4 regions of the Streptomyces sp. SCSIO ZS0520 genome follow, and region 3 is predicted to be linked to each of the others. Evidence: riboswitches for the same ligand, from Rfam matches in the RefSeq annotation. Region 3 holds a riboswitch; each other region holds the start of a gene.
The links. A riboswitch is a leader RNA that binds a small molecule or an ion and turns the genes downstream of it on or off. The one in region 3 is predicted to bind cyclic di-AMP.
Positions count from the first base shown of each region.

Region 1: another riboswitch for cyclic di-AMP. It lies ahead of MID12_RS11190 (transglycosylase family protein); the one in region 3 lies ahead of MID12_RS30120 (C40 family peptidase).
Region 2: another riboswitch for cyclic di-AMP. It lies ahead of MID12_RS17430 (M23 family metallopeptidase); the one in region 3 lies ahead of MID12_RS30120 (C40 family peptidase).
Region 4: another riboswitch for cyclic di-AMP. It lies ahead of MID12_RS30890 (LysM peptidoglycan-binding domain-containing M23 family metallopeptidase); the one in region 3 lies ahead of MID12_RS30120 (C40 family peptidase).

Region 1 is NZ_CP092644.1:2,976,548-2,984,052, forward strand. It holds gene MID12_RS11170 (Ppx/GppA phosphatase family protein) at 104-1,048, opposite strand; gene MID12_RS11175 (DUF501 domain-containing protein) at 1,045-1,704, opposite strand; gene MID12_RS11180 (FtsB family cell division protein) at 1,793-2,290, opposite strand; gene eno (phosphopyruvate hydratase) at 2,392-3,678, opposite strand; gene MID12_RS11190 (transglycosylase family protein) at 4,062-4,763, opposite strand; cyclic di-AMP (ydaO/yuaA leader) riboswitch at 4,768-4,985, opposite strand; gene MID12_RS11195 (LysM peptidoglycan-binding domain-containing protein) at 5,150-6,208, opposite strand; gene MID12_RS11200 (cytochrome P450 family protein) at 6,516-7,505, opposite strand, start outside.
Region 2 is NZ_CP092644.1:4,438,721-4,446,225, reverse strand. It holds gene MID12_RS17445 (PrsW family intramembrane metalloprotease) at 1-1,138, shown strand, start outside; gene MID12_RS17440 (hypothetical protein) at 1,241-1,993, opposite strand; gene MID12_RS17435 (aldo/keto reductase) at 2,067-3,011, opposite strand; gene MID12_RS17430 (M23 family metallopeptidase) at 3,386-4,435, opposite strand; cyclic di-AMP (ydaO/yuaA leader) riboswitch at 4,447-4,590, opposite strand; gene MID12_RS17425 (PP2C family protein-serine/threonine phosphatase) at 4,854-6,101, opposite strand; tRNA gene MID12_RS17420 (tRNA-Met) at 6,300-6,373, opposite strand; gene MID12_RS17415 (alginate lyase family protein) at 6,446-7,505, opposite strand, start outside.
Region 3 is NZ_CP092644.1:7,366,403-7,373,907, reverse strand. It holds gene MID12_RS30130 (TetR/AcrR family transcriptional regulator) at 1-528, opposite strand, end outside; gene MID12_RS30125 (ABC transporter permease) at 711-1,748, shown strand; cyclic di-AMP (ydaO/yuaA leader) riboswitch at 2,270-2,470, shown strand; gene MID12_RS30120 (C40 family peptidase) at 2,474-2,947, shown strand; gene MID12_RS30115 (ATP-binding protein) at 3,060-3,503, opposite strand; gene MID12_RS30110 (8-amino-7-oxononanoate synthase) at 3,723-4,859, opposite strand; gene bioB (biotin synthase BioB) at 5,082-6,281, shown strand; gene MID12_RS30100 (adenosylmethionine--8-amino-7-oxononanoate transaminase) at 6,274-7,505, shown strand, end outside.
Region 4 is NZ_CP092644.1:7,531,967-7,539,471, reverse strand. It holds gene MID12_RS30905 (ATP-binding protein) at 1-395, opposite strand, end outside; gene MID12_RS30900 (MBL fold metallo-hydrolase) at 774-1,961, opposite strand; gene MID12_RS30895 (SGNH/GDSL hydrolase family protein) at 2,120-2,911, opposite strand; gene MID12_RS30890 (LysM peptidoglycan-binding domain-containing M23 family metallopeptidase) at 3,114-4,019, opposite strand; cyclic di-AMP (ydaO/yuaA leader) riboswitch at 4,024-4,217, opposite strand; gene MID12_RS30885 (tyrosine-protein phosphatase) at 4,649-5,446, shown strand; gene MID12_RS30880 (aspartate aminotransferase family protein) at 5,511-6,896, opposite strand; gene hpnH (adenosyl-hopene transferase HpnH) at 7,036-7,505, opposite strand, start outside.

The DNA.
Region 1 (7,505 bases), 4.4 Mb from region 3:
AGGCTCCGCGGAAGGCGGGGAGCAGTGTGAGAGGAGGAGGGTGAGGAGAGGGACAGCGGGAGGCGGACCGCGGGACCGGCAACCGGCAACGCTCCCCCGCCCCTCAGCCCGCCACGCTCCAGGCGATCCCGTCCAGGATGTCGTGCTCGCTCACCACGACCTCGGTGGCGCCGCAGCGGTCCATGATGCCGCGCAGGATGAGGGCGCCCGCGCCGATGACGTCCACCCGGCCGGGGTGCATGACCGGCACGGCGGCGCGTTCGGCGTGGGTGGCGCGCAGCAGGCGGTCGGTGATGGCGTCGACCTGGGCGTAGGCGATCCGGGAGTGGTGGATGACCGCCGAGTCGTAGGCGGGCAGGTCCAGGGCGATCCCGGCGAGGGTGGTCACCGAACCCGCCAGTCCCACCAGGGTCTTGGCCTCGCGCAGCGGCACCGTGCGCTCCGCCTCGTCGAGGGCGGCCTCGACGTCCCCTTGTATGGCGGCGATCTGCGCCTCGGTCGGCGGGTCGGTGATCCGGCCCTCGTGGACCAGGTGCCGTTCGGTCATCCGCACGCAGCCGATGTCCACGGAGCGGGCGGCGCGCACCCCTTGGTCGCCGACCACGAACTCGGTGGAGCCGCCGCCGATGTCCACCACCAGGTAGGGGGTGGCCAGGTCGGTGCGGCCGGTCAGCTCCTTGGTGGCGCCGGTGAAGGAGAACTCGGCCTCCTGCGCCCCGGTGATCACCTCGGGTTCGACGCCGAGGATCTCCCGTACGCCCGCCACGAAGTCGTCGCGGTTCTCGGCGTCCCGGGAGGCGGAGGTGGCGAGGAAGCGCAGCTGCTCGGCGCCGTGCTCCTTGACGACCGCGGCGTACTGGCGGCAGGCGGCGAAGGTGCGCTCCAGGGCCTCGGGGGCGAGGCGGCCGGTGCGGTCGACGCCCTGGCCGAGCCGGACGATCTCCATCCGCCGGTCCAGGTCGGTGAGTCGACCGGTGGCCGGGTCGGCGTCGGCGACCAGGAGGCGGATGGAGTTGGTGCCGCAGTCGACGGCCGCGACCCTGGTCATGCCTGCTCCTCGGGCTCGTCGGAGTCGGCCGGGGCGGCCGACGGGTGGCTCACGCAGGGGCCCTTGCGCCACCAGGCGGGCAGCAGCTCGATGGCCTCGTCGCCGAGCGGGTTGACGCCCGGGCCCGCCGCGAGCGCGTGCGCGACGAGGACGTGCAGGCACTTCACCCGGTCCGGCATGCCGCCCGCGCTCGGGAAGCCGGTCAGCTCCTCGATCTCGTCGCGGCGGCGGAGGTAGTCCTCGTGCGCCGAGCGGTAGGCGGCGGCGAGTTCGGGGTCCTCGGCGAGGCGGGCGGTCATCTCCTTCATGACGCCCTCGGCCTCCAGGGTGCCGATCGCGGAGGAGGCCCGCGGGCAGGTCAGGTAGTACAGCGTCGGGAAGGGGGTGCCGTCCGGGAGCCTCGGCGCGGTCTCCACCACGTCCGGTTCGCCGCAGGGGCAGCGGTGCGCGATGGCCCGCAGTCCGCGCGGGGGGCGGCCGAGTTGCTGCTCGAAGGCCTCGACATCGGCGTCGACCGGGAGGGTGCGCGGGGTCGGCGGCAGGTCCGCGCGGTGCAGGACGGCGAGGTCCCCGTGCGGCGAGGCGGTCCGGCCGGCCGGGGGCGCGGGGCGGTTGCCCGCGGGGTCTTCGGTCGGTCGGTGGTCGGGGGTGTCCATGCCTGAACTGTCGTCTTTCCTCATATGGGGCGGCGAGTGGGGCGGCCCGGCCCGAGGGGGCGCCGGTCCGCGGGTGCGGCGGGCGGGCTCAGCCGCCGGAGCGGTCGGCCTTGTCCACGCCGTCCCAGACATTGGCGTACCAGGGGCGGTCGGTGGCGCCCTCGGTCCGCGGGCGGGCGCGGGTGGCGTCGGGGCCGACCACGGTGTAGCCGGTCTCCCCGGGGCGTACGTAGTGCAGTCGGGCGCGGATCTGCTGCTCGGCGAACCTGTCGTCCTGCCAGCGGGCCTTGGCGTCGCGGAGCCGTTCGACCTCCTCGCGGCGCTCGGCCTTCTCCCGGCGCAGCTCGTCGATCTCGGCCTGCTGGGAGACGTACTGCCTCATGGGATAGGCGAGGGCCACCACCAGCGAGCAGAGCACCAGGGCGAGCAGGGCCGCGCGGCCGGTGAGCCGGGAGCGGCGGGCCTGGCGCCGGGTCTGGGAGCGGTAGACGCGCTCGGCGGTCTGCTCGCCGATCAGCCGGAGCCGGGTGGAGGTGGAGAACCTGTCGGCATCCCGCGGTCCGCCCGGAGCCTTCCTGCCGGCCATCGCCCGCCTCCCCACTGCGCTGTACGTCACCGTGTCCCCGCACACGGTACGGGACCGGGGGCAGGGACACGGTCAACCGGGCGCGGGGCCCGGACGCGGGACTACTGGTCGGCGCTGAAGCGCGGGAAGGCGCTGCGGCCGGCGTACACCGCGGCGTCGTCGAGGATCTCCTCGATGCGCAGCAGCTGGTTGTACTTGGCGACGCGCTCGGAGCGGGCCGGGGCGCCGGTCTTGATCTGGCCGCAGTTGGTGGCGACGGCGAGGTCGGCGATGGTGACGTCCTCGGTCTCGCCGGAGCGGTGCGACATCATGCACTTGAAGCCGTTGCGCTGGGCCAGTTCGACGGCGTCCAGGGTCTCGGTCAGCGAGCCGATCTGGTTGACCTTGACCAGGAGGGAGTTGGCGGCGCCCTCGTCGATGCCGCGGGCCAGGCGCTCCGGGTTGGTGACGAAGAGGTCGTCGCCGACCAGCTGCACCTTGTCGCCGAGGCGGTCGGTGATGACCTTCCAGCCGTCCCAGTCGTCCTCGAAGAGCGGGTCCTCGATGGAGACCAGCGGGTAGGCGGCGACCAACTCCTCGTAGTACTCGGTGAGTTCGGCGGCGGAGCGGGACTTGCCCTCGAATTCGTAGGCGCCGTCCTTGTAGAACTCGGAGGCGGCGACATCGAGGGCGAGCGCGATCTGCTGGCCGGGGACGTAACCGGCCTCCTTGATCGCGACGAGGATGAGGTCGAGGGCCTCGCGGTTGGAGCCGAGGTTGGGGGCGAAGCCGCCCTCGTCGCCGAGGCCGGTGGACAGGCCGCGGTCCTTCAGCACCTTCTTGAGGGTGTGGTAGACCTCGGCGCCCCAGCGCAGGGCCTCGGAGAAGGACTCGGCGCCGATCGGCGCGATCATGAACTCCTGGATGTCGACGTTGGAGTCCGCGTGCGAACCGCCGTTGAGGATGTTCATCATCGGCACCGGGAGCAGGTGCGCGTTGGGGCCACCCAGGTAGCGGAAGAGCGGCAGGTCGGAGGCCTCGGAGGCGGCGTGCGCCACGGCGAGCGAGACGCCGAGGATGGCGTTGGCTCCGAGCGAGGACTTGTCCGGGGTGGCGTCCAGGTCGAACATCGCCTGGTCGATCAGGCGCTGCTCGGTGGCGTCGTAGCCGACCAGCTCGGGGCCGATCTGCTCGATGACGGCGAGTACGGCCTTCTCCACGCCCTTGCCGTTGTAGCGGCTCGCGTCCTGGTCGCGGAGTTCCAGGGCTTCGAAGGCACCGGTGGAGGCACCGGAGGGGACGGCGGCACGGCCGGTGCTTCCGTCGTCGAGGCCTACCTCGACCTCGACCGTGGGGTTGCCTCGGGAGTCCAGGATTTCCCGGGCTACGACGACGTCGATGGACGGCACGAGCATCTCCTTCTGGGATGTGACGCGTGGAATGCGGGAGCACGCCTTTGTGCGGGGGTGTCCTTGCGCCAAGAGCCTATCCGCAGTGGGCACCGGCCCCGCCCGACGGCCCACGTACCGGGACGAAAAGACGACCAAAAGATACGAATAACAGGATGAACATACGCATTTCATGTCCCCCTGCGGCCACCGCCCCGTCAGCCGGAGTACGGCTACCGGCCGGTCACTTCCGGAACCCGGTACGCCCCGGCAGGAGCACCGCGGCGGCACGGCGGCAGACAAGAGCCCCGCCCCACGCGTACGGGGGATGACGCGTGGGGCGGGGCGGTCCTTGTGCGGGGGACGGGCCGGGCGCGGGGCCCGGCCGGTCCGGCCGTGCGGGGTCAGCGCAGGTGCAGCTGCTGGCCCGGGTAGATGAGGTCGGCCTCGTCGACGATGTCGTCGTTGAGCTTGAAGAGCTTGGCCCAGCCGCCCTTGACCTTGTGCTCGGCGGCGATCTCGCTGAGCGTGTCGCCCTTGACCACCTTGTACTCGCCGTCACCCTTGGCGACCTTCTTGCCGGTCGGGGTGGTGACGGTCTTCTTCTCGGCCTTCGGCTCGGCCTTCTTCGCCGGGGCCGGACGCTCCGCGGAGCGCGAGGAGCGCTGCTCGGCGGGCTTGCTCTCCTGCTGACCACCGGACTGCGGGGCGCCGCCGCCGTACGGGGTGCTGGACAGGCCGACACCGCAGGACGGCCAGGCGCCCTTGCCCTGACCGGCGAGCACCTTCTCGGCGACGGCTATCTGCTGCTCCTTGGTGGCCTGGTCGGCACGGGCGGCGTACTGGGTGCCGCCGTAGCCGGCCCAGGTGGAGTTGGTGAACTGCAGGCCGCCGTAGAAGCCGTTGCCGGTGTTGATCGACCAGTCGCCGCCGGACTCGCACTGGGCGACCTTGTCCCACTCGGAGGCGGTGGCGGCGGAGGCGGAACCGCTGGTGACCAGCGGCGCGGCGATGGCGGCACCGGCGACGCCGGCGAGCGTGACGACACGGGTGGTGCGGTTGAAGACGGTCGGGCGGCGGTGCTTGCCCTTGCCGGAAAGCAGCATGAAGAGATCCCCTCACCGACGCCTGCGAGGTGAGCTGTCGGGTTCGGGCCGATGGGGTGCCCCCCGCTCCGTAAGAGCAGAAGGCGAATTGCCCGGCCGCACGCTCGCGCTGTGCGACTTCACCCCTAGCCGTTTCCCGAAGTGGGCAGCATGTGCTGCCCGGCCCCTGGGACCCGGCGCAAACCTTGGTTCCCCCGCTCCTGCCAACGGCGCTTCACGCGACGAGTTTCCCGGGGACCGCCGGCAGGATTCGGCGTGACGGTCACACGGAGCCCGCTGTGGCGAGCGGTCACGACCGTAAACACGCGCTCGCCGGATCTCCAAAGACGATCAGGGCTTCTGAGACTCATGTCTCAGTTTCACCAAAGCGGACAATAGCTGCCGAACTAGCCCTGGGGAGCGTCCGTTTCGGAGGCAAGTGCAAGGCTCTGACCGGGCAGGATGAGGTCGGGATCGGCGCCCACCGTCTCCTTGTTGAGCGCGTAGAGCGCGGGCCATCCGCCGTCCACATCCTGTGCTTCCGCGATCATCGACAGGCTGTCGCCCGGCCGCACGGAGTACGAACCGTCCCCGGCCGCGGGCGAGTCACCGGGACGGGAGTGGCGGCCGGTGGAGTTCCCCGGGCGGTCGGGGACGTCCGCGTCGGGCGCGGGCTCACCGCGATGGCGGCCGGAACCCTCCCCGCCGGAACCCGAACCCCCGCCGGAGCCAGGGGAGTTGCCGCGATCCGTACCGGAATCACCCTCGTCGCCGGTTTTGCCGTCACCGTCGCCCGGGGTGGCGGAGTCCTCGGGGGTGGCGCTCGGGTCGGCTTCCGGGGCGCCGGACTCACCCTTTTCACCCGACTCATCCGATTCGCTCGGGGAGCCTGACGGGTCCGCCGAGCCGGCCGAGTCCGTCGGATCCGCCGAGTCCGAAGGGTTCGGATCGTCCTTCTTGTCGGAGTCGCCGCCGGAACCGGAGGGCGAGGGCGACCCGGACGGCTCGCCGCCGTCATCCGGCTTCGGACTGTCGCTCGGCTTCGGGCTGCTGGAGTCCGGGACGCCGGGGTCGACCGAGGGCTCCGGGCCGCCGCCGGTCAGCTCGGCGACGGCGGCGCAGGCCAGCCAGGCCGCCGGGCCCTTGTCGTCCAGGAGCTTCTGGCCCACGGCGATCTGCTGCGAGCGGCTGGCGAGGTCGGGGCGGGCCGCGAAGTCGAGGCCGCCGTAGGACTCCCAGTCACGCTGCGTCAACTGGAGCCCGCCGTAATGGCCGTTGCCCTCGTTCGCGCTCCAGGCGCCACCGCTCTCGCAGTCGGCGAGGCGGTCCCAGGTGGCCTTGTCCGCGGCGTGCGCGGAGGTCCCGGCGAGCAGGGGCAGGGCCAGCGCGGAGCCGGTCACCCCCGCCGTGACGACGAACGCCGGAGCCTGGCGGGGGCGTCGATGGCGACCGTTCCCGGAGAGCATGCCGTGGCCTTTCGCGTGACAGCGGTGACGGCTGTGACCAGCCGCCGAGTTGCCCGAGAACGTAGCCGGAGTCGAACGCTTGTCACAAGTCGATGCAGCGGAGATCACGCGTACATCACAATCCTGACGCTCCGTCAATTCCGCATGCCCAGAGGCAGTTCAGGGCAGTGACCGGGGTTCGCCCCGAGTCCGCAAAGCGGGTCGACGGAGCCGCGGACCGACTGCCGCGCATGTCCGACATACGCGGTACGACGCCCCGTCCGCCCGAGGACGGACCGCCCGCCGCGGGCACCCTGCGGTGGCCGCCCTACCGCGGGGTGAAGCTGACCGGCAGGGTGCGCAGTCCGCGCATGATGAGGCCGCCGCGCCAGCGCAGCTCCTCCGGTTCCGCGGCGAGGCGCAGGTCCGGGAGGCGGCGGAGCAGGGTGCCGAGCGCGTACTGGCCCTCCAGGCGGGCCAGGGGTGCGCCGAGGCAGTAGTGGATGCCGTGGCCGTAGCCGAGGTGCTGGTTGTCGGTGCGGGCGAGGTCGAGGGTGTCGGGGGCGGGGAAGCGGGCCGGGTCGCGGTCGGCGGCGGCCAGCACCACGAGCACCGGGTCGCCGCTCGCGATCCGCTGCCCGCCGATCTCCAGCGGCCGGGTCGCGAACCGCCAGGTGGCCAGCTCCACCGGGCCGTCGTAGCGCAGCAGTTCCTCGACCGAGGAGGCGAGCAGCGCGGTGTCCTCCTCGGCCACCGCCCGCTGGAACTCGGCCCGCCGGTCAGGATTGCGGAGCAGCGTGTACGTACCGTTGCCGATCAGGTTGACCGTGGTCTCGAAGCCCGCGAAGAGCAGGATGAAGGCCATCGCGGCGACCTCGTTCTCGGTGAGGTGCTCGCCGTGGTCGGAGGCGCGGATCAGGCCGGAGATCAGGTCGTCCCGCGCGGACTCCTCGCCGAGGTCCTCGCGCTTGCGGTGGATGAGTTCGGCCAGGTAGGCGCGCATCTTCTTCACCGAGCGCGCGACACCGCCGCGGGGGCCGCCGCCGTGCCGGATCATCATGCCCGCCCAGTCCCGGAAGTCGTCCTGGTCCTCGCGCGGGACGCCGAGCAGTTCGCAGATCGCGTAGATCGGCAGTGGGAAGGCGAACTCGTGGATCAGGTCGGCGCTGCCGCGCGCGGCGAAGGAGTCGATCAGCGAGTCGGTCAACTCCTGGACCCTGGGCGCGAATTCGGCCACCCGGCGCGGGGTGAAGGCCTTGGAGACGAGGCGGCGCAGCCGGGTGTGGTCCGGCGGGTCGATGTTCAGCAGATGCGTCAT
Region 2 (7,505 bases), 2.9 Mb from region 3:
GGCGAAGGCGGCCTCGGTGCTGCTCGTCTTCCTGCTCCGCAGACGGCACTTCACCGGGATCGTGGACGGGGTGGTGATCGCCGGGCTCACCGCCTCGGGCTTCGCCTTCACCGAGAACATCCTCTACCTCGGCAACGCCTTCGGCACCGACCGGCTCAGCGGCAGCACCGGGCTCACCTCGGTCACCGCCGCGACCTTCTTCGTCCGTATCGTCATGTCGCCCTTCGCGCACCCGCTGTTCACGGTGCTGACCGGCATCGGCTTCGGCATCGCGGCGCTGAGCGCGGAGCACCAGCGGGTGCGCCGGGTCCTGCTCCCGCTCACCGGCCTGCTGCTCGCGATGGGCATGCACGCCTGCTGGAACGGCTCCGCCGCGCTCGGCCGCTACGGCTTCTTCCTCGTCTACGCGACCGTCATGCTGCCCGCCTTCGCGCTGCTGACCTGGCTCGCCGTCTGGCTGCGCCAGCGCGAACTGCGCACCGTGCGCGAGGAGCTGCCCGCCTACGCCGCCGCGGGCTGGCTCACCGCGCCCGAGCCCTCCGTGCTCGGCTCGATGCGCGGGCGCACCCTGGCCAGGGAGTACGCGGCGCACGCCCTGGACCGGCCCGCCGCCCGCGAGGTCCTGGACTACGCCCGCTGCGCCACCTCGCTCGCCGTGCTCCGGCGCCGGGGCCGCCGCGGCCGGGCGGGCGCCGACTTCCCCCGCCGCGAACGCGAACTCCTGGACGCCCTCTGGCGCCACCGCACCGTCGCCGCCCCCGCCCTCGCCTACGCGGCCCGCCTCACCGCCCCCCGCCCCTGGCCGCACCGCCGGACGGCCCCGCCCCCGCCCTGGCCCCACGGCCGACCGCGCCCGGGCCCCGGCCTTCAACCGCCCGGCGGCAGCCCCGGCCCGCACCCGTCCCCGTACGGAACACCGCCTTCGTACGGGACCCCGCCCGCGTACGGGACCCCGCCTCCGCACGGAACACCGCCCCCGTACGGAACCCCGCCTCCGCACGGAACCCCGTCCCCCTACGGAGCCCCTCCCCCGTACGGCGACCCCGCGGCCGCCCGCCCCGCGCCGCCCGTCCACCACGCGGCCCCCGGCTGGCACCCGGCGCACCACCGCGCCGCCCAGGACCGGCACCCGCGCTGAGCCACCGCGCCCCGGACCGGACAGCCGCCGCACCGGCCGGGGACCGGCACCGCCGCCGGGCACCGGGGGCTCAGGCCCCCGGTCCTGAACCCCGGCCCCGGCTCAGACCTCCACGTCGAAGACGACCGCGAGCGCGGCCTTGCCGGTGACGTGCAGGGGGACGCGTACCGCCGGGTTGAGGGTGCCGTTGACGGCGGCGACCGCGGCGGCGAGGTCGTCCGGGGGCGGCTGGGTGAACTGTGCGAAACCGGCGTCCACGGCCCGGCGCAGGCCCGGTGCGGAGCAGACGTAGGGCAGCAGGCGGTCGTGGGTGGTGTGCTGGATGTGGAGTTCGACGGTCTCGCTCGCGTAGGCGGCGTGCAGGAACTCCTGGATGTCGCCCTGGTCGAGCCGGAGCCCGGTGTCCAGGTCGACCTCGGTGTCCGGGAGCAGCAGCGAGGCGCGCAGGAAGCCGGGGTGCGCGTCCAGGTGCAGCAGGGCGCCCTCGTCCTGGACCGCCTCGCCGAGACCGTAGAGGTCGGGGCGGAGCCGCGGGGTCAGGCCGACCACGATCGCGGCCCGCCCGCCGAGCCCCATGAAGGTGACCGAGCCGTCCTCGACGCAGACGTTGTGCGGGACCACGGCCTGCACAGGGCCGGTCCCCGCGGGGTGGCTGGCGCGGGTCTGCGCGGCCACCCGGTCGGTGAGGCTCGGGATGGTGATCGGCGGCAACTGCCGTGCGCCGAGCCGGAGTCCGGGGCGGGCGGGCGCACCGTCCCCCGCCGTCCGGTCGAAGACCGAGAGGCCCACCGGCGCCGATCCGCGCCCGCCGCCCCGGCCCGCCCCTGCCTTCTTCGTCCTCCGCCACCATGCCATGCGGGGACGGTAGCGGGACCGGCCCGGGAGGGGTCCCGGCCCGGTGCCGGTCTCCCTCCCGCCCCGGTTCCGCTCAGTCCGAGGCCGCGGTCAGCCCCGCCAACTCCTCCTCGGTCAGCCGGAGACCGGTGGCCGCGAAGAGGGCCGGGAGCTGCTCGGGGACGCGGGCGCTGGCGAGCAGCGGGCCCACGGTCGGGCGGGCGGCGAGCCAGGCCAGGGCGACCGAGGCGATCTCGGCGCCGTGCGCCTCGGCGACCTTGTCGAGTTCGGCGAGCACCCGCCGGCCCCGCTCGGTCTCCAGGTGCTTGGCGGCTCCGCCGGCGCGGGCGCTGTCGACCTGCCGCCCCGGCCGGTACTTGCCGGTGAGGAAGCCCGCGGCGAGCCCGAAGTACGGGATGGTGGTGAGGCCGCCGCGTTCGGCCACGCTCTGCAGCCCGCCCTCGTAGGTGTCCCGGGAGACCAGGCTGTAGTGGGCCTGGAGGGCGACGTACCGGGCCATGCCCGCGCGGTCGGAGAAGTCCAGGGACTCCTGAAGGCGTTCGGGGCTGATGTTGGAGGCGGCGACCGCGCGGACCTTGCCCGCCCGTACCAGCTCGTCCAGAGTGCTGATGATCTCCTCGACCGGTACGTCGGGGTCGTCGAAGTGCGTGTAGAAGAGGTCGATCCGCTCGATGCGCAGGCGGCGCAGCGAGGCCTCGGCGGCGGCGCGCAGCGTCCCGGCGGCGAGGCCCAGGTGCTCGGGGTGGCGGGCCGCCTTGGTGGCGATGACCAGGTCCTCGCGGTTGCCGCGGGAGGCGAGCCAGTCGCCGAGGACGGTCTCGGACTCGCCGCCCCGGTGGCCCTCGACCCAGGCCGAGTAGGAGTCGGCGGTGTCGACGAAGGTGCCGCCGCCCGCGGCATAGGCGTCGAGGACCGCGAAGGACTGCTTCTCGTCGGCGGTCCAGCCGAAGACATTGCCGCCGAGGGCGAGCGGGGAGACCTCGATACCGGAGTTGCCGAGGGTGAGCGGTGCGGACATGGGAGCCGTGACCTCTTCCCGGGTACGGGCGCCGGGCCGCCTGCGGGGCAAGTGGCCGGTGTGCGCCGGTGGTTCATGGGTACGCGACCAGTGTGCGCGTGCGGGGCCGCACGCCGGACGGCGGGCCGTGTGGCGCGGGCCGGACCGCCCACCGTAGTACCCGCCCGGCCGGTGGAGCCGAAACCCGGCCGCCGCAACCGGAAGCGGCACCCGGCGGCGCTGTCGCACCGCGGATGCCGCTGCGGGAAGGGGTCGGTCCTGCGGTCGGCCGGGGCCGGGACCGGTATCAGGTCTCAGCGTGGCCGGGCCGCAGGAGTTCCGCCTCAGGAGTTCCCGGGCCTCAGAAGTTCCGGGGCCTCAAGGATTCCCGGGTCTCAGGGGTTGATGCCCTTGGACTGGAGCCAGGACAGCGGGTCGATGCCCGTGCCGTCCGGGGTGTGGACCTCCATGTGCAGGTGGGGCCCGGTGACGTTGCCGGTGGCGCCGACGCGGCCGATGACCTCGCCGGTGCTGACCTTCTGGCCCGCGCTGACGCTCATCGAGGACTGGTGGCAGTACCAGACCTCGGTGCCGTCCTCCAGCTCCAGGACCGTGCGGTAGCCGTAGGCTCCGGACCAGCCCGCGGACTTGACGGTGCCGGTGTGGACGGCCTTCAGCGGGGTGCCGGTCGGGGCGGCGAAGTCGAGGCCGGTGTGGTGGCCGGAGGACCACATGGAACCGGCGTCGCCGAAGTGCGAGGTGAGGGTGTACGAGGAGGTGGGCAGCGAGAACATCTTGGCGAGCTTGGCCAGGCGCTCCTCCTCGGCCTTGCGCCGGGCCTCCTCCTGGGCCTTCTTCTTCGCCGCGGCGGCCTTCTTCTCGGCCTTCTCGCGCAGTTCGGCGGCCTCCTCGGCGGCCCGCTCGGTGGCGGCCTCCTCGGCGGTCCTCTGCGCGGCGGTGTCGGCGGCGGCCTGCTGCTGCTCGGCCTGCTGGAGGATCCGGCTGCGCAGCGACTCCCCGGCGTCCTCGGAGGCGCTCTGCCCGGCGGCGCTCAGCGGGGCCGCGGCCTCGGCGGCGGAGTCCTCGCCGGAGCCCGCGACCAGGTCGCCGACGCCCGGCAGGGACTTGGCCTCGGGCAGCGAGGCGGTGACGGCGGAGACATCGGGTACGGAGATGCGGACCGGCGGCTTGCCGCCCTGGGCGGTCGCCATGCCCCCGGCGCCGACCGCGGCGATGACGCCGACGCCGAGCACGGTGGAGCTGCGGGCGAGGCCGCCGCGCTGCTTGATGACGCGGTGTCTGCCGCGCACCGGGCGGACCGACTCCGCCGTGGGATTCCACTCTCCGAGGGGCTCTTCGAGAGGTTCTCCGAAGGGCTGCCCGAAGGAGGACTCTTCGTCACCGGGCACATAAGTGACGCGTGTAGCGGGGCCGTTGGACGCCACGGAGGCGTACTCCTTTCCTTCCTTCTCGCCTACCGGGTTAGCTGACGGGTTCGGAGCAGGAAGGTCTCCTACCGCCGCCTCTCGAAGAAGAGGCGGCCGATTCACCCCAAGAAGTGGTTCCCCGGCTCCCTTGCGGGATTAGGCGCGTGCGCGCGGAGCCGTCGCGTGTGACGGCTGTGACGACCGCGCTGCGTTATCGAACGTTAATAGACCCGGGCCCGGTATTCCAAGGTTTCCCGGTGATCCTTGACCCGTTCCGGGCGGGACGATAGGGACATCGGGGGCCGCAGCGGGGCGAGTTGACCCCCACGGAGCCGTCTTCCTCACATCCCCGCAATGCTGACGGTGCGTCAATTGTTATCCCAGGGGCGTCGGACGCTCACCTACCGTGACCCTCGGAGCGGTCCCGGCGGCCCGCTCAGCCTTCGGAGGTGCCCGTTCCGCCCTGCCCGTTCGCCGTCCCGTTGCCCGCGGCCGGACGGCGCACCGCGAGCAGCGCCATGTCGTCCCGCGCCCCGCCGCCGGTGTGCGCCCTGACCTCCTCCACGAGCAGGGTCAGCAGGGCGCTCGGCGCCGGGAAGACCCGGCCCCGCAGGCGGGCCACCGGATCGTAGAAGACCCCCTCGGCGTCCCGGGCCTCGGAGAGTCCGTCGGTGTGGAAGAGGAGGGTGGCGCCGAGCGGGAACTCCGCCTCGTCCGTGCGGTCCGGTTCGGTGCTCAGCTCGGCGAGGCCGAGGGGCAGCGCGGCCCGGCTCGCCGAGAGCACCCGCAGGCCGCCCTCGGCGTCGAGCAGCAGCGGCCCCGGGTGCCCGCGGTTGAGCAGCCGCACGGTCCGGCCCTCGTGCACCACCTCGGCGAGCACCGCGGTGGTGAAGGCCTCGAAGTCCTCGGTGCCGCGCCGCAGTCCGGCCTCCCGGGCGAGCGCGTGGTCCAGCCGCCGGGCCACCGCCTCCAGGGTCACCTCCTGCTCGGCCGCCTCCCGGAAGGTGCCGATGAGCACGGCGACGGTGGAGACCGCGCCCATCCCCTTGCCCCGCACATCGCCGACGATCATGCGGATCCCATACGGGGTGTCCTGCACGGTGTAGAGGTCGCCGCCGATGAACGCCCCGGCCTGCGCCGCCTCGTAGCGCACCGCGATCTGCAGACCGGCGAAGCGGTCGGGCGGTTCGGGCAGCACGGCGCGCTGGGCGGCCTCGGCGATCTCGCGGGCGGAGGCGAGCTGGTCCCCGCTGCGGCGCACCACCCCGTTCATCAGCAGCGCGAGGAAGGAGACCGTGACCACGGTGATCGCCTCGGTGGTGCCCTCGACCTCGTCGAGGTCCGCGTCCTGGACGCGCAGCAGGAAGACCGCGAGGGTGGCGAAGGCGCCGGTGAGCGCGACCCCGCGGGTGGTGTAGACGGGCGCGGCGAGCAGCGGGGCCGCGGTGAACATCGGCAGGGCCGTGTAGAGGGCGGGGGTGGCCGCGTCGTAGTAGATGCCGAAGACGATCAGGAGCACCGGCAGGACGAGGAAGAAGGTCCGGGACAGCGAGCGGCGCTGCGGGCGCAGCGAGGGGTCGGCGTTCGCCCCGTGCAGCGACAGCGCGGCCTCCTCCGGCACGGCCCCCGCCGCCTCCGGGCGTGCGGGGCGGTGCGCCCCGCCGGGCTCGCCTCGGCTCCCCACCACTGGACTCCCATGGATTCGGACGGCACTCCTGCTCAGCCTTTCCCCTGCGGCCCGCGCGGTCGACCGGGCGGACCCGTGCGGGTGAGGACCGCACGGCACGTACGGCACGCCCGCGGACGGGCGGCAGGGGAAGAGGAGAGAAGTGAAACACCGGAGGCCGGAACCCGATCAGGGATTCCGGCCTCCGGCCTTGAGTAGCGGGGACAGGATTTGAACCTGCGACCTCTGGGTTATGAGCCCAGCGAGCTACCGAGCTGCTCCACCCCGCGTCGGTGAAATGAAGTCTACGCCATCCGCGGGGGTGCCTCGCACCATTTTCCCGCCGGGGCCGCCCGGGCCCGTCAGCCCGCCGGATTTCCGGCCTGGGTCAGGGTCTCCCAGGCCACGAAGAGGTCGTCGGTCCCGGCGGGCCTGGTGCGGCGCAGGAGGCGGTCGGCCTGGGGCAGCTTCAGCTGGAGCCGGTTCTCCAGGTGGTTGACCAGGACCTCCAGATCGGGGCCCAGGGTGCGCCGGACCTTTCCGCCGCAGAGCCAGGCCGGGGCCCGGGCGCCGTTCTGGTAGCGCGCGTGGAACTCGACGGCGGCGCGCAGCCGCTCCCGGTACGGGCCGTAGAGGTCGACGCCCTGGTGCCAGGCGGTCTCGGCGATGTGCGCGGTGGCGGCGAGCGCGTACCCGGCGTGCTGGAAGTTGCGGCAGCTCTCCTGGGCTAGGCCGTCCCGGAAGACCCGCTGCCCGAACCAGTACGTACGGATCGCGTCGGCGCCGCGGACCCGGCTGCCGGGCGGGGTCCGCGGCAGCGGCCCGTCGGAGCGCAGATAGAAGTAGGCGGGGACCCGGGCCCGGAAGCGGTCCAGGGCGCGCCGGAACCCGGCGTGGTCGTCGAGGAAGACGGCGATGGAGAGGGCCGCGTCGGTCATCGCCAGGTCCCAGTTGCCGTTGAAGTCGGCGGCGCCGGCCGTGACCGCGGGCCGGTAGGCGCCGCGCAGCATGGCGCCGAACCGGCGGACCGAGGCCCGCGGCCAGCCGGAGCCCGGGGTGCGCAGCACCTCGCCCGCGCGGGCCCAGGTGGCGCCCGCCCAGGCGGCCTGGAGTCCGGCGTTGCCCTCGGTGTGCCGCCGGACCTTCGCCGACCAGGCGTCCATGATCCGGGCGGCCGCGGCGGCGTGCGCGCGCTCCCCGGTGACGTACCAGAGCAGCGCCTGCGTATAGGCGGCGATCGCGTCCTCGCGCTCCTCGACGCAGCCGCGGCCGGGGCGGGTGTCCGGCGGGCAGGCCACCGTCGCGTAGGGGCGGGGCCGGTGGCCGAGGTCGCCGTAGCGGCTGTCGCGCATCGCGAGGAAGGCGCCGAGCCAGGGCTGCTCGCCGTGCTCCACATGGCGGCGTACGGCGTCGAGTTGCTCC
Region 3 (7,505 bases):
GCCCTGCGCCAGGGCGATCATCGTCTGGGCCACGTGCTCGGCGGGGAGGTCGTCGCGCATCAGACCCTCCCGCTGGTACTGCCGGACGATGCGCACCCAGGCGGCGCGGACCCGAAGGAAGCCCTCGCGGGTCAGGGCGGCCAGCTCCGGGTTGCGCAGGGTCTCCGTCCACACCTGGATCATCAGCCGCGGGAAGCCGGTGCGCCCGCCGAACTCGGAGGCGGGCCCCCGGTCCATCATCCGCGTGAACACCCGGCCCACCACCACGTCCGGCGGCTGGAGGGGCCGCTCCTCGGCCTCTTCCGCGAAGGCCGCCCGCAGCCCTTCGAGGACCTCTGCCGCGATGGCGCCGATCAGTTCCTCCTTGCCGCTGAAGTAGCGGTAGACCGCGCCCGCGGAGAGGTCCGCCTCCTTGAGGACGTCCTGCATGGACGTGGCGTGGAAGCCGTTGCGCGCGAAGCAGCGGGCGGCGCCTTCGAGGATCTGCCGACGGCGGGCATCGAGGTGCGCCTGGGATACACGGGCCATGCGCGCAACCTAAAACGAACATTCCTTCTTGACAAGCGGCGGGGCATCCCAGGACAGTGAGGACCATAATCAAAACGAACGATCCTTCTTTTTAGCCGCCGGGCCGCCCACGGCCCCCTCCGCACCCCGCGCTTCCGCACCACGCGCTCACGCGCTCTCCACCGCCCGAATCGAGGCACGCCATGTCCGCCACCCGCACCGAAGGCGCCACGGCCGCACCGCCGGGTGCCGCGCCGCCCGCACGCCGCCTCCTCGGCGTCGTCCTGCTCATCCCGCTGATCGTCACCCTCGCCCTGTGGGCCTTCGCCTGGCCCGCCGCCCGCACCGCCCCGCGCGAGGTCCCGCTCGGGGTGGCCGGCCCCGCCGGTGCGGTCGCCTCCCTGGAGAAGCGGCTCGGCAGCCAGGAGGGCGCCTTCGAGATCCACCGCTACACGGACGAGGCCGCCGCCCGCACGGCCATCGAGGACCGCGAGGTCTACGGCGCGATGGTGGCCACCCCGGAGGGCGGCAAGCTCCTCACCGCGACCGCCGCGGGCCCGGTCGTCGCCCAGCTGCTCACCGAGGCGGCACGCGCCCAGGCACCGGACGGCGAGCCGGTCGTGGAGGACGTCGTCGCCGCCTCCGAGGAGGACCCACGGCAGTCGGGTCTGAACGCGATCGTGCTCCCCCTGGCGATGGCCGGGGTGGCCTCCGGCGCGGTGGTCACCCTGCTCGGCATCCGCGGGGTACGGGCCGTCGCGGTACTGCTCGGCGCCTCGGCCCTGGTCGGCCTGGTGGCGACCGGACTCACCGACAACTGGCTCGGCATCCTGCGGGGCGACTGGTGGGCGGAGGCCGGGGTGCTCGGGCTCGCGACGCTGGCCGTGGGCGGTGCCGTGGCCGGGATCGCCTCGCTGCTCGGACGGGCCGGGATCGGCGTCGGCGCGCTGCTCGTGATCTTCCTCGGCAACCCGTTCTCCGGGGTCGCCACCAGCCCCGAGCTGCTGCCGGAGCCGGTGGGCCGGATCGGCCAGTTGCTGCCGCCGGGGGCCGAGGGCTCGCTGCTGAGGTCGGTGGGCTTCTTCGACGGGGCCGCCGCCTCCGGGCCGCTCCTGACGCTGGGCGTCTGGGCGCTGCTCGGCCTGTCCGCCGTGCTGGTCGGCGCCGGACTGCGCCGCGGCGGCAGCGGCTCGGCCCCGCCCGGGTCCTCCGCCACGGGCGAGCCGCACCCCGCGGTCTGAACACCCCTTCCCCGAACCGCCGTGCACCCCCGCTGTAGCGGACGGGGGTGCACGGCCCGATGCGTATGTCCCGCAAGGGAGTTGGCGGTCCGCCGCCCGAAGTCGGTTCCCCGGCACGCCGGATGCCGGTGGCCCGGTCCACCCGCCATGCCGTCATGCCCTGTTGACCGAGGGCGGCGCCAAGTGCCCCGTACGGGCCGCGAAGCATCGCGCTTCCCGCGCGCGTGACCGTGAAGTGCGCGGTGAAACGGGCCAGTCGGGGTACCCCTGGTCGGGGGATATCGGGCCGGAGAGGAAACCGAACTGAGTTGCGCCGTTTGGGAGGCGGGTACGCGGCGCGGGCGCCTTCTTCGCAGGTGCGGGCGGTGCGCGCGGTGCGGACGCGGGTGCTCGCGAGGGGCGCTCCACACATTCGGACCAATCGGCCGGTGAATTGTGCGGCCCCGTTCCGACCGGAAAGCGGCGCGTCCGTGCGTGAACATCGCTTGCGACGACAAGCCCCCGCCGTAGGGGCGGGGCGATCCGGGCGGACGCCGAGTCCTGCCGCCGTCCGGATGTCCGGTCGACAGGAGTGGATCGGCAGGAGTGGAGGACCCGTGCAGTACGGGCCGCCGGAGCCGTATCCGAGCGGTCCTTGGGGTCAAGTCGCGCTACCGCGGCCGGGCGACTTCGCCAGCCCGAACCCGACAGGTCATCCTTCACAGGCGGCTGACGAAGGGTTGCGCATGTCCGCGCTCAATCGTGTCCCCGCTGTACTCACCCGGGCCGGTACCGCCTCGGCCCTCACCCTCGCCGCCGTGGGCGGCGGCATCTCCCTGCCGGGCACCGCCCCGGACGCCCAGGCCCTCGCCCCGGCCACCAAGGCCCTGGAGGTCGCCGCCTCCAAGCAGGGCGCCCCGTACGGCTACGGGGCGACCGGACCGAACAGCTTCGACTGCTCCGGTCTGACCAAGTACGCCTTCAAGCACGCCGGAAAGGAGCTGCCGCGTACCGCGCAGCAGCAGTTCAACGCCACGAAGCGGGTGTCTCCCGCCCAGCGGCGCAACGGCGACCTGGTCTTCTTCGGCTACCGCGGCAACGTCTACCACGTGGGCATCTACGCGGGCCACGGCCGCATCTGGCACTCCCCCAAGACCGGGGCCGTGGTGCGCCTGGAGAAGATCTGGAGCAGCAGCGTCCAGTACGGCCGGGTGGACTGACGCCGAGCGGGCGGTGCCCCGGCCGCGCGCCCCGCACCGCCCGCGGCAACTCCCGCTGCCGTACGCCCGCTTGAGGCACCCCGGGGCCGACTCCGGGCCCCCAGGCGGAACGTCACTGCGGGAGCGGCTCGGCGCTCCGCACCACCGGCAGCACCGTCCACACCGTCTTGCCGCCCGCCGCGTCCGGGAGCACGCTCAACTCCCCTCCGTGGTGGGCGGTGAGGCACTGGACGATGTCCATCCCCCGTCCCCCGTCCGGGCATTCGCCCTCGGCCGCCGGTCTTCGCGGCAGTCCGGGGTGGCTGTCGCGCACGCCGATCCGCAGTACCGTCTCGCCTTCCAGGCGGAGCAGGACGGTCAGGACGGGGGACCGGCCGAGGGTGTGCAGTACGGCGTTGGTGACCAGTTCCGAGACGATCAGCCGGACGCTGTCGGTGAGTTCGGCCGTGGCGGGCAGCCCCCACTCGGCGAGGACGGTGCCCGCGAATCTGCGGGCCTCGGGCACCGAGGCGGGCCGGCTCGGGAGGGTGAGGCTTGCTTCCTGGTGATCGGCCATGGCACGGCGTCCCTTCCCACCGTGCCGGGGGCGAGGACTGCGGCGTGCCCTCGGTCCGGACCCGGGCCGGTGCAGGGGGACAGCGTGCCACCGCGGCCGTCCCCGCAGGGCCCCGGCCACCCGGAAGTGCGGACAACTGTCGCCCGATGCGGTGAAATCCGCGCGGTCACCGCTCACCGCGCCCGGGCCGCCGACTCCGTTGCGGTTGCCCGGCCGGGCTCAGCGCGGCGCGGTCGCGACGATCACCCGTACCGCCTCGGTGATCTGAGCGGGCGTCAGATCGGCGCGGGCGGTCAGGCGCAGGCGCGAGATGCCGTCGGGTACCGAGGGCGGGCGGAAGCAGCCCACCGAGACGCCCTTCTCCCGGCAGTCGGCGGCCCATTGGAGGGCCTGCCCGGGTGAGGGCGCGCGGACCGAGACCACGGCGGCGTCGGGGCGTACCGCCTCGAGACCCGCCTCGGTCAGGCGCGCGTGCAGGTCGCGGGCGACGGTACGGACCGCCTCGGGGCGCCCCGGCTCGCGCTCGACCAGGCGCAGGGCACCGAGGGCGGCGCCCACCGCGGCGGGCGCGAGGCCGGTGTCGAAGATGAAGGTGCGGGCGGTGTTCACCAGGTGGTCGATGACCCGGGCCGGGCCGAGCACCGCACCGCCCTGGCTGCCGAGGGACTTGGAGAGGGTCACGGTCGCCACCACGTCCCCGTCGCCCGCGAGTCCCGCCGCGGCCGGGGCCCCGCGCCCGCCGGGACCGAGCACCCCGAGGCCGTGGGCGTCGTCCACCAGCAGGGCCGCGCCGAACTCGCGGCAGACCCCGGCGAGCGCGGTGAGCGGGGCGGCGTCCCCGTCCACCGAGAAGACGGAGTCGGAGACGGCGAGCGCCGGGCCCGGGTGGCCGTCGAGGTTCTTGCGCAGCGCGTCGAGGTCGCCGTGCGGGATGACCTGGGTGGTGCCGCGGGCCAGTCGGCAACCGTCGATCAGCGAGGCGTGGTTGGCGGCGTCCGAGACGATCAGGGAGCCGTGCGGGGCGAGCGTGGTGAGGGCGGCGAGGTTGGCGGCGTAGCCCGAGGACAGGACGAGGGCCGACTCGAAACCGCAGAAGGCGGCGAGTTCCGCCTCCAGTTCGGCGTGCAGTGCGGTGGAGCCGGTGACCAGGCGGGAGCCGGTCGCCCCGGCGCCCCAGTGCCGGGCCGCCTCGGCGGCGGCGCCGGTCACCTCGGGGTGCCGGGCGAGGCCGAGGTAGTCGTTGCCCGCGAGATCGAGCAGCGGGGAGTCGGCGGGCCGGGGGCGCAGGGTGCGCACCAGACCCGCGCGGTGCCGCAGCCGGGCCTGCTCCTCAATCCAGTCGAACGGTCCAGCCATGCGTTCCTCCGGCCCGGGCCAAGGGCCCGTCGTGCGGATCACGCGGAGCCGACCGGGTCCCCGGGTCCACACGACGGGCCCACAGTGCGGTTTTGTAGGCAGTGCACAGACCCTAGCGGGACTGCCAGGCCACCACTGTGTGGCAATACCCACACGTCGCGGGCCCTGTCTTGTCCCTTCCCGCCTTGGCCCGGGGCGGGGGCGTAGGCGAGGATCGGGCGCATGGACCTGCTGAACACGCTGGTGGACAAGGGGCTTCGGCGCGAGCTGCCGAGCCGTGAAGAGGCGCTGGCCGTACTGGCCACTTCCGACGACGAGATCCTCGATGTGGTGGCCGCGGCCGGCAAGGTACGGCGGCAGTGGTTCGGGCGCCGGGTGAAACTCAACTACCTGGTCAACCTCAAGTCGGGCCTGTGCCCCGAGGACTGCTCCTACTGTTCGCAGCGCCTCGGCTCCACGGCCGGGATCCTCAAGTACACCTGGCTCAAGCCCGACGAGGCCTCGAAGGCCGCCGCCGCGGGTGTCGCGGGCGGCGCCAAGCGGGTCTGCCTGGTGGCCAGCGGCCGCGGGCCGACGGACCGCGATGTGACCCGGGTCTCGGAGACCATCGAGACGATCAAGGAGCAGAACGAGGGCATCGAGGTCTGCGCCTGCCTCGGCCTGCTCTCCGACGGCCAGGCCGAGCGGCTGCGCACCGCGGGCGCCGACGCCTACAACCACAACCTCAACACCTCCGAGGGCACCTACGGCAAGATCACCACCACGCACACCTTCGAGGACCGCGTGGACACCGTGCACCAGGCCCAGGCGGCGGGGCTCTCCGCCTGCTCGGGGCTGATCGCGGGCATGGGCGAGAGCGCCGAGGACCTGGTGGACGTGGTCTTCTCGCTGCGCGAGCTGGACCCGGACTCGGTGCCGGTCAACTTCCTGATCCCCTTCGAGGGCACCCCCCTGGCCAAGGAGTGGCACCTCACCCCGCAGCACTGCCTGCGCATCCTCGCCATGGTCCGCTTCGTCTGCCCGGACGTGGAGGTCCGGATCGCGGGCGGCCGCGAGGTGCACCTGCGCTCGCTGCAGCCGCTCGCCCTGCACCTGGCGAACTCCATCTTCCTGGGCGACTACCTGACCAGTGAGGGCCAGGCGGGCAAGGCCGACCTGGACATGATCGCGGACGCGGGCTTCGAGGTGGAGGGCGCGGACACCACGACCCTGCCGGAGCACCGCGCGGACGCGGCCGGATCCTGCGGCACCGGCTCCTGCGGTTCCGGCGGCGAGGGCGGCGGCGTCTGCGGCAGCGCGCCCGCCGTGCCCGCCCCGCAGGAGACCGCGGAGCCCGCGGTGGCGGTGGAGTCCGGGGCGCGCACCGACCTGGTGACCGTCCGGCGCCGCGGAGCGGGTACGGACCTCGCGCCCAATGCGTGACCTGCTCGCTCTCGACCGCCGGCACGTCTGGCACCCGTACGGGCCGATGCCGGGCCGGGTGGACCCGCTCGTCGTGGAATCGGCGAGCGGGGTCCGGCTCCGGCTGGCCGACGGGGGCGAGCTGGTGGACGGCATGTCCTCCTGGTGGTCGGCCATCCACGGCTACAACCACCCGGTGCTCAACGAGGCCGTACGGGGACAGCTGGACCGGATGAGCCATGTCATGTTCGGCGGGCTCACCCACGAGCCCGCCGTCCGGCTGGCGAAGACCCTGGTCGACATCACGCCCGAGGGCCTGGAGCACGTCTTCCTCGCGGACTCCGGTTCGGTCTCGGTCGAGGTCGCGCTCAAGATGGCCCTGCAGTACTGGCGCTCGCTCGGGCGGCCCGGCAAGAGGCGCCTGATGACCTGGCGCGGCGGCTACCACGGGGACACCTGGCATCCGATGTCGGTCTGCGACCCGGAGGGCGGCATGCACGAGCTGTGGTCCGGCGCCCTGCCGCGGCAGGTCTTCGCCGGTCCCCCGCCGCGCGCCTACGAGGAGGAGTACGCCGAACAGCTGCGCACCGCCGTCGCCGCGCACGCGGACGAGCTGGCCGCGGTCGTCGTCGAGCCGGTGGTGCAGGGCGCGGGCGGGATGCGCTTCCACTCCGCGGAGTATCTGCGGGTGCTGCGCGAGGCCTGCGACGCCCATGACGTGCTGCTGGTCTTCGACGAGATCGCCACCGGCTTCGGGCGCACCGGCGAGCTGTTCGCCGCGGAGCACGCGGGGGTCACCCCCGATGTGCTCTGCCTCGGCAAGGCGCTCACCGGCGGCTATCTCACGCTGGCGGCGACGCTGTGCACCCCGCGGGTGGCCGAGGGCATCTCGCGGGGCGAGGTGCCGGTGCTCGCGCACGGTCCGACCTTCATGGGCAATCCGCTGGCCACCGCGGTCGCGCAGGCCTCGGTGGACCTGCTGCTCTCGTACGACTGGCGGGCGGAGGTCCGGCGTATCGGCGCGGGCCTGGAGAGCGGTCTCGCCCCGGCGGCCGAGCTGCCGGGGGTCCGGGAGGTGCGGGTGCTCGGCGCCGTCGGTGTCGTCCAGCTCGACCACGAGGTCGACATGGCGGCGGCCACGAAGGCCGCGGTCGAGGAGGGCGTGTGGCTGCGGCCCTTCCGGGATCTCGTCTACACGATGCCGCCGTATGTCGCGGGCGAGGAGGATGTGGCCCGTATCGCGCG
Region 4 (7,505 bases), 170 kb from region 3:
GGGGCCTCGCCCCTGCCGAGCGCCTCGACCAGGCGGCGCAGCTCGCTCTGGCCGCGTGCCGTGCTCCGGCGCAGTGCTCCTATCCGCTCCTGGAGGCGGTGTGCGCCGCGCCGGGCGGCGAGGGCCGCGCCCGCGCAGCCCCCGAGTGCGCACAGGACGGCGAGGACGAGCAGGCTCCACCCGCCCGCTCCCGGGGCGGGCGTGGTGAGGACCAGCGCCAGGAGTGCCGCGAGGGTGCCGAGCGCCACGGTCGCGGCCGGGATCAGGGCGAGGCGCAGCAGCTGCGCTCGTATCGGGGTCTCCGGCAGTGCCGTGGCGCTGCGGCCGGCCGGGCGGCCGTGGCGGGCGCCCTCACGGCGCTCCGCACGCTCGCCCGGTGCGCGTAGGTCAGACATCGGCGTCCTCTGCAGAGTGCTCCCAAGTCCCTGGGGACCGGGGGGAATCGGGCTCTTGCCGCGCGGTGGGCAGCGGGCGCGGGGGCCCGGCTCGTCAGGCACGGGACCGCCCTGCCGCTGCGTCGCGCGGCGGACACTCACGGTAGTCGCGCCAGGGCCCGGCTCGATACGAAGTTGACAAACTCCGGCACACAACGCCCCACTCTGGTATGAGAGTTCGCGCACACGGACGAAAGGGCAGAGGTACGACTTCTGTGAGTGCGCGCTGCCGGGCCTCGATCTGATCGGGAGGCCCCGGGGAGACACGGACGGGGGCGGCCCCCGGCACTCCGGGAACCGCCCCCTCCTCTCGTTCGCCGCGCTGCGGCGCGGGGTCGCTCAGTGGGCGACGGGCGCCGCCTGGGGCTCTCCGCTGCCGTCGGCCACGGGGCCGCCCGCCTCGGGCCAGCCGCCCTGGGGCTGGACGGCGACCTCCCGCCACCAGGGCCGCTCCGGCACCGCCCCGGCGCCGGGCTCGAACGGCCGCCCCGGCAGCGGGACGGCCACCCGCACCCCGGCCGGTCCCGCGGCGGCAAGGGTGCCCTCGGCGGGCTCGGCCCACGGGTGCGGGGCGAGGTTGAAGGTGGCCCAGTGGATGGGCAGCAGCACTCCCCCGCCGTGCCCGCCCTGGAGGTCGAGGTGGCTGCGTACGCCCTGCTCGGGGGTCATGTGCACATCGGGCCAGAACTCGCTGTAGGCGCCGATCTGGATCATCGTCGCGTCGAAGGGGCCGTGCGCGCCGCCGATCTCCGCGAAGCCCTCGAAGTAGCCGGTGTCGCCGCTGTGGAAGATCCGGTGCTCGCTGCCGCGCACCGCCCAGGAGGCCCACAGGGCGTGCTGCTGGTTGCGCACTCCGCGCCCGCAGAAGTGCCGGGCGGGGGTCGCGGTCAGGGTCAGGCCCGCAATCCGGGTCGAGTCGTGCCAGTCGAGTTCGTGGATCCGGTCGGCCGGGACTCCCCAGCGCTCCAGGTGCGCGCCGACGCCGAGCGGCACGGCGAAGGCGGTCCGCGTCCCCGCCAGCGCCTTGACGGTCGGCATGTCCAGATGGTCGTAGTGGTCGTGGGAGATCACCACCACGTCCACCGGGCCCAGCTCGGCCAGCGACAGCGGTACGGGGTGCAGCCGCCGGGGGCCGATGAAGCCGAAGGGGGAACATCGCTCGCCCCAGACCGGGTCGAAGAGCACCCGTGCGCCGTCGATCTCGGCGAGGACGGTGGAATGGCCCGTCCAGGTGAGCCGCAGCCCGCTCGCGGGCGGCGCGGAGAGCTCGGCACGGCTCGGCCGGTGGAGCGGGATCTCGCCCGCGGGCAACCGGAGCAGCCGGGCCTGCTTGCGGAAGTACGTCCTGGCGAGCTCCAGGGTGGAGCCGGAGGGGCCGCTGCGGGTGGGCTCGGGATTCTGGAAGGAACCGTCGGCGTAGTGCGGGGATCTGCGTATGCGTGCCAGGCGCTCACCGGCGGGATCCGCGCCGAAGGCGGCGGGCCTCAGTGAGCGGAGCCCGGAGCGCAGGGAACGGGTACCGGCCACGGGACCTCCAGGTGATGTCGGTCGGACAATCCATTATGTGCGCAGTAACAGCGACACCGGGGGTCACATTTCCGGGCGCCCGTTCCGTCGTACCCACCCCGGCTCGGGCGAACGCGCACCCGGAGGGAGCAGCCGTCCCGCCGGATCCCCGGCCCCGGTCACAGCGGCAGCAGGTCCGGCCGCTTGGCCGCCGCGTGGTCCCCGCTGGACTCGCCGCGCAGCCGCCGCCCGATCCAGGGCACCAGGTACTCCCGGGCCCACTGGACGTCGTCCCGCCTGCCCTCCAGGGAGGTGCGGGGCGGCATCGGCGGCCAGGGCTGCTCCGGGTCGGCGGGCACCTCGACGCCGAGCAGTTGCCCGGCCCTGAGGGCGACCCGGGTGTGCCCCTCGGGCGAGAGGTGCAGCCGGTCCGCGTCCCAAGCCCTGCGGTCCTGCACGGACTTGAGGGACCACAGGTCGAGCACCCGGCACTGGTAGCGGTCGGCCACCGCGCGCAGATGCCCGTTGTACGTCGCGATCTTCCCGCGCAGATGCCGCAGGACCGGTACGCCCCTGGTGTCGAAGCCGGTGGCGACGACGATGGTGCCGACCGCGTTCGACAGCGAGGCGATGGCCTCCTCGAAGCGCTCCGCGGCGTCGTCGGGATCGGTGCCGGGCCGGATCATGTCATTGCCGCCCGCGCAGACGGTCACCAGATCGGGGGCGAGTTCCCGGGCGCGCGGCACCTGGTCGGCGACGATCTGGTCGAGGAGTTTTCCCCGTACCGCGAGATTGGCATAGCGGAAACTGTGTTCCGGTGTCCGGTCCGCGAGCAGAACGGCCAGCCGGTCGGCCCAGCCGACACAGCTGCCGTCGGGGCCCGGATCACCCACCCCCTCGGTGAAACTGTCGCCGACCGCCGCGTAGGACCTGAATTCGTCACGTCTGAAGGATGTCGAATCTGCTGCCACGTCGGGCCATTTTTCTCCTTCGCCCGTGACCTACGCCACCGTAATAAGGGGTTGACGGCTCGTGAGATACGCCACCGGGAAAATCTCCGTCAACTCGGAATAAGCGCAGGGGAGTCGGCGGCACGGGAGAGCGGGGCGAGACAGGCGGCGAGGACCGCACCCCGTGCGGGTGCGGTCCTCGCGGTGCGCGGTGTCCGGTCGGTCAGACGTCCACGCCGTGGGCGCGCAGGTAGCCCAGCGGGTCGAGGTCCGAGCCGTAGTCCGGGGTGCTGCGGATCTCGAAGTGCAGGTGCGGGCCGGTCACATTGCCGGTGGCGCCGGAGAGCCCGACCTGCTGGCCGCCGCTCACCTGCTGGCCGGCGGAGACGGAGAGCTGCGAGAGGTGGGCGTACTGGGCGTAGCGCCCGTCCTCCAGCTGGAGCACGACCTGGTTGCCGTAGGCGCCGCCCCAGCCCGCCGAGACCACGGTCGCCGGGCCGACGGCCTTCAGGCTGGTGCCGGTCGGGACCACGAAGTCCACGCCGGTGTGGTAGCCGCTGGACCACATGCTGCCGGACTGGTGGTACGGGGTGCCGACCGAGGAACCGGCGACCGGGAGGGTGTAACCGCCGGTGTTCTCGGCCTTCTTCTCGGCCGGGGCCGCCTTCTTCGCCGGGGCCTCCTTCTTCACCACGGGCTTCTCGGCCTCGGCGGGCTTCTCGGTCTTCTTCGCGGGAGCCTCGGCCTTCTTCGCCGGGGTCTCGGCCTTGGCGCCGAGGGTGAGCTTCAGACCGGGGCGGATCAGGGCGGGGTCGGAGCCGACGGCCTCGCGGTTGTCCGCGTACAGCTTCTTCCAGCCGCCGCGTACGTCCTGCTCCTTGGCGATCTTCGCGAGCGAGTCGCCGGGGGCGACCGTGTAGCGCTCGGCCCTGTCGCCGTTCTTGCCGTCCTTCGCGGCGGCCTCGGTGGCCCCGGTCTTCACGGCCGCGGCGTCGTGGGGGCTCGCGGCGTGGGCACCGGCGGCGCCCATGAGCGGCAGGGCGAGTGCGGCGCCACCGGTTCCGGCGACGGCCAGGGAACGCAGCAGACGGCTCGACTTCGTACGGCGGTGCTTGCCCTTGACAGGCATGGTGGATTCCTCTCCGGCGCCTGCGAGGTGAGCTGTCGGGTTAGGGCTGGAGATGCCCCGCCGCGCTCGCGCGGCTTCACCCCGAGCCGTCCCCTTGAACCGGGGAAACGGCGTACTGCCTGTGGATCCCCCGCTCCTGCCGTTTCACGGGTGAGTGTGTGGAAACCGGACGGCGGCAGGATTCGGCGTCCATCCGGAGTGAGCGAGACGTTAAGCGAACCGGAATGGGCGGGACAAGCGGTGAATTCACCGCCGCATTCCTTTTCTTGATCCTCGGCGAAAAGGACGGTGACACTGCGTGGAACATTGATCTTCCGGCTTCTTTGGCGCCCTTGCCGGGCTTGCCCGTACGGCCGAAAGTCCCGGCCACCGACCGTCACGAATATGAGCCTGCTCACGCACATCACGGCCAGGAGTCTTTATTTCGGGCATCAGCGGAAGAGAGTGAAGAGCACGGGCAATTCCGGCAATACGGGTCTCCGGGCGGCGAGGTGACGGCCGCACCCGGTGCACGTCCATGGCCTCCACGGGCATCCGGCGGCGATGATGGCGGCCACGGCAGGTGCCGTATCGTCGGAAATCGTGACCGTCCGCGATCAGCGCGGGCGGCCCACTGGGAGGAGTCCTAGGTGACGCAGCAGGTCCCGTCGACAGAGCCGCGGCTGACCGGGGTACGCAATTTCCGTGACGTGGGCGGGCTGCCGACCGTGGACGGCAAACGCGTCAGGGCGGGCCGCCTCTACCGCAGCGGGCACCTCGCGCACGCCGACGAGCAGGACGCCGCCTTCCTCGCCTCCCTGAAGCTGCACACGGTCTTCGACTTCCGCAACGCCGGTGACCAGGCCCTGGAAGGCCCCGACATCGAGCTGCCCGGGGTGCGCAACCTCAACCTGCCGCTCACCGACCCGGCCTCCGGGGTGGAGTTCTGGTCCATGGTCCGCGAGGGCGACATCGCCCAGCTGCGGGAGCTGCTCGCCGACGGCAGGGCCGAGGCCCGGATGAAGGGCTCGTACCGGGCGATCATCACCAGCCGCACGGCGGAGCACAGCCGCGTCCTGCACGAGATGGCCGACGGCGGGCTGCCCGCGCTGATGCACTGCGCCGCGGGCAAGGACCGGGCCGGCCTGTCCGTCGCGGTCAGCCTGCTCGCCCTCGGTGTGGAGCGCGCGGCGATCGAGGAGGACTACCTCAAGTCCAATGCCGCGCACCGGCGTTACAAGGTCCGCCGCAGCGCCGACGCCCCCGGCGGCACCTCCCCCGAGGTCATGGAACTGCTCAGCCCGATGTTCGACGCGCGCCTGGAGTACCTCGACGCCGCCTTCGAGGCCATCGAGGAGACCTGGGGCGACGTCGAGACCTACCTCGGCCGGGGCCTCGGCCTCACCCCCGAGGTGCGGGAGCGGCTGCGCGCGGACTTCCTCGACTGAGGAACGCGAAGGCAGGACGGGGGCCTTTCCGGGCCCCGGTGGCGACGGCCTCGGGCCCGCGTCCTCAGCGGCCCGAGACCGCCTGCTTGACCAGGGTCCTGCCGAAGTCCCACATCAGGCCCCCGCCGCTGTGCGCCTCGTCCATGACCGCCCGGAAGGCGGTGACGAAGCGGTCCACGTCCGCCTCGTCGACGACCAGCGGCGGGATCAGCTTGATCACCTCCAGATGGTCCCCGGAGACCTGGGTGAGGATGTGGTGCTTCTGCAGCAGCGGCACCACGACCATCTGCGCGAACAGCCCCTTGCGGGCGGCCTGCAGCATCGTCCAGCGCCCGCGCAGCCGCAGCGAGGACGGCCTGCCGAACTCGATGCCGATCATCAGGCCCCGGCCGCGCACCTCGCTCAGCAGCTCGTACTCGTCGACCAGCGCGGCGAGGCGGCTGCGAAGGAGTTCGCCGGTGACGCGGGCGTGCGCGACGGTCTGCTCGTTCTCCATGACCGAGAGCACCGCGAGCCCCGCGGCCATCGCCTGGGCGTTCGCGCCGAAGCTCGCCGAGTGCACCAGGACGCGGTCCATCGAGGAGTAGACCTTCTTGAAGATCCACTCCTTGCCGAGGGTGGCGCCCACCGGGACGTACCCGCCGGAGAGCGCCTTGGCCACGCAGACCAGGTCCGGCTCCACCCCGTCCTCGTGCTGGTAGGCGTAGAAGTCCCCGGTACGGCCGAGGCCGGTCTGCACCTCGTCGGCGATGAGCAGGGCCTTGTGCCGGTGCAGGAGTTCCTGCGCCTGCCGCAGATAGCCGGGCGGGCTCTCGTGCACCCCCTTGCCCTGGATGGGCTCCACGATCAGCGCGGCCACGTCCCCGCGCAGCAACTCCCGCCGCAGCGCGTCCAGATCGCCGAGCGGCACCGCGGTGTCCGGGAGCAGCGGGGCGAAGCCCTCCCGGAAGCCGTCCTCGCCGTTGACGGAGAGGGAGCCGGTGGTCAGCCCATGGAAGGCGTGGGTGCAGTACAGGACCCTGGGCCGGCCGGTGGCGTACCGGGCGAACTTCAGGGCGGTCTCGACCGCCTCGGTGCCGCTGTTGCCGAAGAAGACGCGGTCCAGGTGCGGGCTGTGCGCGAGGAGTTGCTCGGCGAGCAGGCCGGGCAGCGGGGGGCAGTCGAAGCGGGTCAGGTCGGCGAGCGAGGCGTCCAGGACGTCGTGCAGCGCCTTGCGGACGACCGGGTGGTGGCGGCCGAGCCCCATCACCCCGAATCCGGCGAGCATGTCGAGGTAGTCGTTGCCCTCGGCGTCCCAGAAGTGCGCGCCCTCGGCCCGCTCGTAGACCTTGTCGAAGCCGATGGTGTGCAGCATGCGCGGAAGCTGGTGGTTCAGGTGCTTCTCGTGCAGTGCGTAGCGTTCGGCGCCGCGCGCGGCCAGCAGCTGGCCGAGGTCGAACTCCTTGCTCATTCCTGCCCCTTCTTCACGACGAGCCGCACGGGGAGCGGGACGCGGCCCCGCTCCGCCGCGTCCGTCGTGCGCCCCCTCCGCGCCGGTGCCGCCCGGCCGGATGTCCGGCCGGGCGGCGGGTGGTGGCTGTCCGTCCGCCTCAGCTCGCGACGCTCTCGCGGACCGCGCGCAGGGACTCCTTCAGGGAACCCATGGTGGCGAGCACCGCCGTGGGCTCGTAGCCGCAGTGCGCCATGCAGTTGTCGCAGCGCTCGTCCTTGCCGCGGCCGTAGGCGTCCCAGTCGGTCTTCTCCACGAGGTCCTTGTAGGTGGTGACATAGCCGTCGTTCATCAGATAGCAGGGTTTCTGCCAGCCGAAGAGCGAGTAGTTGGGGATCGCCCAGGCCGTGCACGGGAAGTCGACCTTGCCCTCCAGGAAGTCCAGGAAGAGCGGCGAGTGGTTGAGCCGCCACCGGCGCCGATTCCCGCCGGAGAAGGCCTTCTTGAAGAGTTCCCTGGTCTGCTCGACACCGAGGAAGTGCTCCTGGTCCGGCGCCTTCTCGTAGGCATAGGCGGGCGAGATCATCATCTCGTCCACCTTCAGGTCGTCATTGAGGAAGTTCAGCACCT